2 linked regions of the Noviherbaspirillum saxi genome follow. The main gene of each other region encodes a partner of the protein of the gene in region 2 in a complex. Links are inferred from orthologs where the notes say so. Each region holds a gene or a part of one and is shown on either strand. Other genes may lie near its edges.

Region 1 (3,672 bases), 200 kb from region 2 along the record:
CGATTTCACCTTCGCTGGCGAAGCGATAGTTGGCGAGGCCGGGCACCTTGCTCGCCTTGACCTCGTTGAGTTCATGATCGCCGCGCAACAGCAGCAGCCAGACTTCCTTGTCGGCGTCTTCCTTCTCCACCGTCAACACGATCGATTTCACGGTGTGCGACAGCGGCAGCTTGAGCAGCTCTGCTACATGTTCGCACTTGGCCTTGCCGGGCGTCGGCGTCTTGACTAGTGCCTGCGACGCGGCAGGACGCGATGCTGACAGCGCAACGGCTTCCGCTGCTTCCATGTTGGCGGCAAAGTCGGATTGCGGGCAGTACACCAGCGCATCTTCACCGATATCGGCAATCACATGAAATTCATGCGAACCGGATCCGCCGATGGCGCCGTTATCCGCGGCTACCGCGCGGAACTGCAGGCCGAAGCGGTCGAAGATGCGGACATAGGCGTCGTACATGATCTTGTAGGATTGCTGCATGCCCGCCACGTCGCGGTCAAAGGAATACGCATCCTTCATGGTGAATTCGCGGCCGCGCATGAGACCGAAGCGCGGACGGCGTTCGTCGCGGAACTTGGTCTGGATATGGTAGAAGTTGACGGGCAGCTGGCGGTAGGACTTGATGTCGGCGCGCACCACATCGGTAATCACTTCTTCCGAGGTCGGTTGTATCGCGTAATCGCGGCCGTGGCGGTCCTTGACCCGCATCAGTTCCGGACCCATCTTGTCCCAGCGGCCGGTTTCCTGCCACAGCTCAGCGGGTTGCACGACCGGCATCAGAAGCTCGACCGCGCCGGCGCGGTTCATTTCTTCGCGCACGATGTTTTCGACCTTGCGAATCACGCGCAAACCCATGGGCATGTAGGTGTAAATACCGGAGCCAAGGCGTTTGATCATCCCGGCGCGCATCATCAATTTATGGCTGATGATTTCCGCGTCCGACGGAGCTTCTTTAAGAGTGGAAATAAAAAATCGTGATGCGCGCATGACGGTGAATTCTTTTTAAAAAGAGAGGGTTATAATCAACTCAATTTTAAAGGATTAGCTGGCTGATGCATCCATTACCGACATATTTGATTCACGCTGTCTTCCGAAAACGGGGGGCGGCTGATGCCTGCGCCAAGCGGCGTTTGCAAAATTTGTAACGATGAGGGTCGTCTAGCCGCAGAAAGTTTTGAGGTGCAACATGCTGGACCGTGAAGGCTTCCGCCCGAACGTCGGCATTATCCTGCTGAACACCCATAACGAGGTGTGGTGGGGAAAAAGGGTGCGCGAACATTCGTGGCAATTTCCACAAGGCGGCATCAAGTTCGGAGAAACACCCGAACAGGCAATGTACCGCGAACTGGAGGAAGAAGTTGGCCTGAAGGCCGAACATGTAAAGATCGTCGGCCGGACACGCGACTGGCTGCGTTATGAAGTGCCTGACCGCTTCATCAAACGGGAAATTCGCGGCCATTACCGCGGACAAAAGCAGATCTGGTTTCTGCTGCGTATGGTCGGCCGCGACTGCGATATCAATCTGAGAGGCACGGACCACCCTGAATTCGACGCATGGCGCTGGCACGATTACTGGGTTCCGCTGGATGTCGTGATCGAATTCAAGCGCGATGTTTACCAAAAAGCATTGCAGGAATTGTCACGATTCCTGGCACGGCCGTCGCACGGACACGGCGGCGGCCAGCGCCATGGCGCCCGCTATCTTCGGCAAAACCACGCCGGCCGCACAGCGGCGGAAGCACAGGTGCCTGCAGTCAAACCAAAACCGGAATAGTCATGGCGCAAGCGATCACGCTTGCACCTGTTATTCCCAAGCCATGCCGCACAATCCGGCATGGCAAACAGAACAGCAGAAAGGATATTGCAATGCCTGCAGGAGTATTCCGTGCGGCCGCGGTGTGCACGCTGGTGCTTGTTGCCGCGTCCGCACATGCGCAGTCACGCTTTGAAGAAGATTTCAACGACGAAGATAAGCCTTGGCAGGAAATTGCCATTCAACTTCCCGCAGCACCCAAAGCCGAAAACCTGTTGCCGTTTTATTCGAGTCCATCGCAGTCGTTCTCGATCGACGCCAGCTCGGTGGCGGTTGGTAGCGATGGCGTGGTTCGTTATACTCTGGTCGCAACCAGTGAAAGCGGAGCGCGCAATGTCAGTTATGAAGGTATTCGCTGTCAGGCGCATGAGCGCAAGCTGTATGCATTCGGCCAGCAGGATGGCTCGTGGACACGCTCGCGCCGCGATCAATGGGAGCGGATTACCGGAAACGTAGTGAACCGTCAGCACGCCATCCTGGCCAAGGATTATTTCTGCGACCAATTGACGGTGGCCGGCAAAGCCGAACAGATGGTCGCAAGGATCCGCGAAAACAAGCCATTATCATCCTTGAACTATCGGTAAGATGCCAAGAAAAGCGCGGCGCTTCTTGTTGTTGGAGAGAGTGTTGCCGGCGGCGTGAGCCGCCGCGGCCTTTACAGCAAGACCATGTTGTCGCGATGGATCAGTTCCGGTTCTTCAACGAAACCGAGAATGGCAAGAATTTCGTTGGATGGGCGCCGCATGATGCGGCGCGCTTCAGAGCTTGAATAATTGCTCATGCCGCGCGCAACCGAACGCCCCGCTTCATCGATACAGGTAATGACATCACCTCGACCGAATTCGCCAGCGACTTCGATCACGCCGATCGGCAGCAATGACTTTCCCTCTGTCGTCAGCTTTTGTACGGCGCCGGCGTCCAGTACGACTCTGCCGGCAGTTTGCAGGTGATCCGCCATCCATTGCTTGCGCGCTGTCAGCTGTGCGGTCTGAGCGCTCAACTGGGTACCGATTGCTTCACCTGCTGCCAGGCGCGTCAATACCTGTTCTTCTCTACCCCAGGCGATTACGGTGTGCGCGCCGGATGTCGCGGCCCGCTTCGCTGCCAGGATTTTTGTCAGCATTCCGCCCCGGCCTATGCCGGTGCCTGCACCTCCGGCCATTGCCTCGAGCGCAGGGTCTCCCGCCTTGGCTTCGTGCACAAATTCGGCCGTCGGGTCCTTGCGCGGATCAGCGGTGTACAAGCCCTTCTGGTCTGTGAGAATGACCAAGGCATCGCCTTCGATCAGATTGGCCACCAGCGCGCCCAGCGTGTCATTGTCACCGAACTTGATTTCGTCGGTGACGACCGTATCGTTTTCATTGATGATCGGGATGACACCGAAGCGCAAAAGCGTAAACAACGTGGAACGCGCGTTCAGATAGCGCTCGCGGTCGGCAAGATCTGCGTGCGTCAGCAGCACCTGGGCCGTACGCAGATTGTGGTGCCGGAAGCTGGTCTCGTAAATCTGGGCCAGCCCCATCTGGCCGACAGCCGCACAGGCCTGCAACTCATGCACGCCGCTCGGCCGTTTGTCAAAGCCGAGACGCTGCATTCCTTCGGCAATCGCCCCCGAGCTGACTAGCACGACTTCCTTACCCAAGGCCCGCAACTGGGCAATCTGTTCGGCCCATCTCGCAATTGCCGCGCTATCCAGTCCCTTGCCATCATTGGTGACCAACGATGAACCGACTTTGATGATCAGGCGTTTGGATTTCTGGATAGCGGAATTCATATAGGTAAAAACGACAGAGACAGCGGACGGATAGGCAGGGTCGACGACGGAGAAAAGGTCGTGATGACCTCATGCTCGTCGCCTGCTGGC
Region 2 (4,256 bases):
CGCCTGCTTTCTAGGCTGCCATTACCGGTTTTGCATGCAATTGGCGCCATTCTTGGCTGGCTGGTGTATCTGCTCACGCCTTCCTATCGCCGTAGACTGAAAAGCAACATTACTGCTGCCGGCTTCGGCGACCATTTATCTTCGGCAATTACGGAAGCAGGCAAGAACATCCTGGAACTACCCTTCGTCTGGTGTGCCCCGCCACAGCGGGTGATCGATAGCACCCGTATCGAAAACTGGGATATCGTGCAGGCCGCCTTTGATGCCGGACGCGGTGTCGTATTTTTGACACCGCATCTGGGCTGCTTTGAAATCACCGCGCAAATCGTTGGCACCAAGACACCATTGACCGTGCTTTACCGCCCTCCGCACAAGGAAGCGCTGAAACCATTGATCGAAGGCGCACGCGCACGCGGGCAGTTGCGCCTCGCGCCAGCCAACCTGTCGGGCGTACGCATGCTGCTCAAAGCCTTGCGGCAGGGCGAACCGGTCGGCGTGCTGCCGGACCAGGTGCCGCAGCATGGCGAAGGCGTGTGGGCCGAATTCTTTGGCAAACCGGCGTATACGATGACGCTGCCGGTCAAGCTGCATCAACTATCGGGCGCGCCTATCATCCTGACTTATGCCGAACGCCTGCCGCACGGTGCTGGATATGTGATGCGCTTCGTTGCCTTTGACGAAACGCTCGGCGATACCCAGCAACAACAGGCGCGCGCGATCAATGCCGCGATGGAAAAATTGATCGCACAGAGTCCGGCGCAGTATTTCTGGAGCTATAACCGTTACAAGGTTCCTGACGGCGTCACCCCACCCCATTTACAAGAAGGCCACTCATGAGATTGTTGTTAGGCCTGATGTGGCTGCTGCACTGGTTGCCGCTGCCCTTGCTCGGGCGCATCGGCGAAGGGATCGGCTCGCTGCTGTTTGCCCTTGTGCGCTCGCGCCGCAATATCGCACTGACCAATCTGCGGCTGTGCATGCCCCAAGTGTCGGATCAGGCGCGCCGCACTATTGCCAGGAGACATTTCCAGGCGTATGCGCGCAGCGTGCTCGAACGCGGCGTGCTCTGGTGGGCGTCGGAAGCGCGCCTGAAGCGCTTGCTGGTCGTCGAGCCGCGCGTGCCGCTGGACCAGATAGGATCAGGACCGACCATTCTGCTCTGCCCACACTTCGTATGCCTGGATGTGGCCGGCGTAGCCGTCATGCTCGATTCGGCCTTGTGCTCCATCTATACCCGCCAGCAAAACCAGGTGTTCGATCAAGCCTTGCGCAAGGGACGTTCGCGTTTTCGTCCGGTGAAACTGTTCTCCCGCGCTGAAGGCGTCAAACCTATCATTCGTGCAATGCGCGATGGCTTGCCGTTTTTCATGTTGCCGGATATGGATTTCGGCGAAAAGGATGCGGAATTCGTACCTTTCTTTGGCATTCCCGCCGCCACGCTGACGGCGCCGGCGCGTATCGCTGGTGCGACCGGCGCCAAGGTCATTCCCGTGGTGGCGACTTTCCTGCCGAATTACCGTGGCTGGAAAGTCAGCTTTTATCCCGCGTGGGAAGACTATCCGGGGACCGATATGGTGGCGGCCACCCGCCGCATGAATGCATTCATCGAGGAAAGAGTGATGGAAGCGCCATCTGAATACTTCTGGGCGCACAAACGCTTCAAGACCCGGCCGCCCGGTGTGCCGAGTCTCTACGCGGCAAACGCTCCAAACGCATGAACGACGGATGCAAGCGGCAACCGACGCAAGCAGCCAGACTATAATTTCGGCATGAAACTCAAATTCACAAAAATGCACGGCGCCGGCAATGACTTCGTCGTGATCGATGCGGTTAACCAGCAGGTAACATTCACTCCGGAACAGTGGAAAGCGTTGGCCGACCGCCGTTTTGGCGTCGGCGCAGACCAGATGCTGGTGGTGGAAAAGCCGCAATCCGATGGCGTCGATTTTCGTTATCGCATCTACAACGCCGACGGCGGCGAAGTCGAACAATGCGGCAACGGCGCGCGTGCCTTCGTGAGATTCGTGACCGACAAGGGCCTTACCGACAAGCGCGCGATCAAGGTCGAAACCATGTCGGGCGTGATCGAACCCCGGCTGGAAGCGGATGGACGCATTACGGTCGACATGGGCGCGCCCATCCTTGACGCCGTTCGTGTACCGTTCGACGCGAACGGGTTGCAGGCACGGGCTGAGCACGAGGATATGCTGTGGCCGCTGGAAATCAATGGCAAGACCATCTGGATTTCAGCGGTATCGATGGGCAATCCGCATGCGGTTCAAGTCGTGGCGGACGCCGATGCGGCACCGGTTGGCATCGATGGTCCCGTGATTGAAAACCATCCGCGCTTTCCCGCGCGCGTCAATGCCGGCTTCATGCAGGTAGTCGACCGCCACGCCGTCAAGCTGCGCGTGTTCGAACGCGGCGCCGGCGAAACGCTGGCGTGCGGCACCGGCGCCTGCGCCGCGGTCGTCGCCGGAATCCGGCGCGGTTTGCTGGATTCGCCGGTCACGGTCGCGACACGCGGTGGCGAATTATCGATCGCTTGGGATGGCGGTGCAGCGCCGGTGTTGCTCACCGGTCCCGCCGTTACCGTATTTGAAGGCGAAATCGACATCTGAACAAGGATTTGCCCTGTCATCGGCCGACAGGCTCCGGCATCCCTGCGCCCTTGATACAGCGTCCTGCATCGAGGGTTGTCGGTTAAAATCACGCCTTCCACACTGCGACCTAACCGAACTGCGCTATGACTTACGAACTGGACTCCAACGCTGTCGCCGATTTCCTGTCCGACAATCCGCATTTCTTTGAAGAGCACAGCGAACTGCTCTCCCGCGTCAAGCTGACCAGCCCGGTCGCCGGCCGTGCGGTATCGCTGCAGGAACGCCAGATGGAAGTCTTGCGCGAAAAGATCAAGATCCATGAATTGCGGATGGCGGATCTGTTGCGCATTGCGCAGGAAAACGACGCGATCACGCAAAAATTCCTGGAGTGGACCCGTTCGCTGCTGCTGGCGCGTAACGATGTCGACATGCCGCATACCTTGATCAGCGGCCTGCAGACGATTTTCTCGGTACCCCATGCCACGCTGCGCATTTGGGGCGTGGCAGAAGAATTCGCGCATACCTGGTTCGCCGCGCCGGTATCGGAAGATGCAAAAATTTTCTGCAACGGTCTGACCGCGCCTTATTGCGGCCCGAATCAAGACTTTGAAGCTGCCTCCTGGCTGGAAGACGCGGAATCGATACAATCGATCGCGATGCTGCCGCTGCGCATCGGCGCCGCACCGGAAGCATTCGGCTTGCTGGTGCTGGGTTCGTCCGACCCAAGCCGATTCGGCACCGAAATGGCGACCGACTACCTGTCGAAAATTGCCGAAATCGCCAGCGCCGCGATGAATTGCCTGCTTGACTGAGAATACCGTGTCTGCCGAGACCAACCGGGCCCGTATCGCCGGCTACGTCGAGCATCTGGAAAAACAGCGCAAGCTGTCGCCGCGCACCGTTACCGAATACCGGAGCGACTTGCGCGAACTCACCGTCATGGTAGACGCGTTGCCCGGCGCGCCGGCCATGGCGGCGGTCGGTCATTTTCATATTCGCAAGTTCGCATCGCAATTGCACGCGAAAGGCTTGAACCCGCGCTCGATCGCCCGCAAGCTGTCCGCATGGCGCGGCTTTTTCGCATGGCTGGCCGACCAGGAGACCTTGGCGGCGAATCCGGTCGACGGCGTCAAGGCGCCAAAGCGCAGCAAACCGCTGCCCAAGGCGCTGTCGGCCGATGACGCGGTGCGCGTCGTCGCTCAAAGCACACCGGGCAAGGATGCGCAATCGCCTCCCCAGTTATGCAATCGCGCAATGTTCGAGCTGCTGTATTCCAGCGGCTTGCGTGTCTCCGAGCTGACTTCGTTGGACGTGCGCTTCGTGAAGGACGGCGAATACCAATCGGCGGGCTGGATCGACTTTGCCGAAGGCGAAGTCAATGTCACCGGCAAGGGCAGCAAGCAGCGCAAGGTGCCGGTCGGCAGCCATGCATTGCAAGCGCTGCGCGCATGGCTGGCGGTACGCGATAGCCTGGTGCGACTGGACCCGCACCCTTTGTTCCTGTCCGATCGCGGCAAGCGGGTCACGCCTGGGATGGTGCAGACGCGTCTGAAGGCCCATGCGCAGGCATTGGGCATTCCGGCGAACGTGCATCCCCACGTCCTGCGCCATTCCTTCGCATCGCATGTGCTGCAATCCTCGGGGGACCTGCGC

Evidence for each region. The genes of interacting proteins can lie anywhere in the genome.
Region 1: the proteins of dapF (region 2) and D3871_RS03860 are in contact, whole or in part, in a solved structure (PDB 5YGU), measured with the Escherichia coli proteins. The link is inferred for Noviherbaspirillum saxi from one-to-one orthologs.

What each region holds. Positions count from the first base shown.
Region 1 is NZ_QYUO01000001.1:789,044-792,715, reverse strand. What follows is about bases 1-2,975. They hold D3871_RS03860 (RNA pyrophosphohydrolase), read left to right. Parts: upstream 1-1,181; coding sequence 1,182-1,769; downstream 1,770-2,975. Other genes in these bases: proB (glutamate 5-kinase), read right to left, coding at 2,464-2,975; D3871_RS03855 (CNP1-like family protein), read left to right, coding at 1,862-2,392; D3871_RS03865 (proline--tRNA ligase), read right to left, coding at 1-982. In the rest of the region: more of proB, read right to left, coding at 2,976-3,582. UniProt on the Escherichia coli protein: Master regulator of 5'-end-dependent mRNA decay.
Region 2 is NZ_QYUO01000001.1:586,790-591,045, reverse strand. The notes cover bases 836-3,695. They hold dapF (diaminopimelate epimerase), read left to right. Parts: upstream 836-1,769; coding sequence 1,770-2,621; downstream 2,622-3,695. Other genes in these bases: xerC (tyrosine recombinase XerC), read left to right, coding at 3,408-3,695; D3871_RS02910 (DUF484 family protein), read left to right, coding at 2,747-3,415; D3871_RS02920 (LpxL/LpxP family acyltransferase), read left to right, coding at 836-1,718; D3871_RS02925 (lysophospholipid acyltransferase family protein), read left to right, coding at 836-837. In the rest of the region: more of D3871_RS02925, read left to right, coding at 1-835; more of D3871_RS02920, read left to right, coding at 834-835; more of xerC, read left to right, coding at 3,696-4,256. UniProt on the Escherichia coli protein: Involved in the succinylase branch of the L-lysine biosynthesis and in the biosynthesis of the pentapeptide incorporated in the peptidoglycan moiety. Catalyzes the stereoinversion of LL-2,6-diaminopimelate (L,L-DAP) to meso-diaminopimelate (meso-DAP).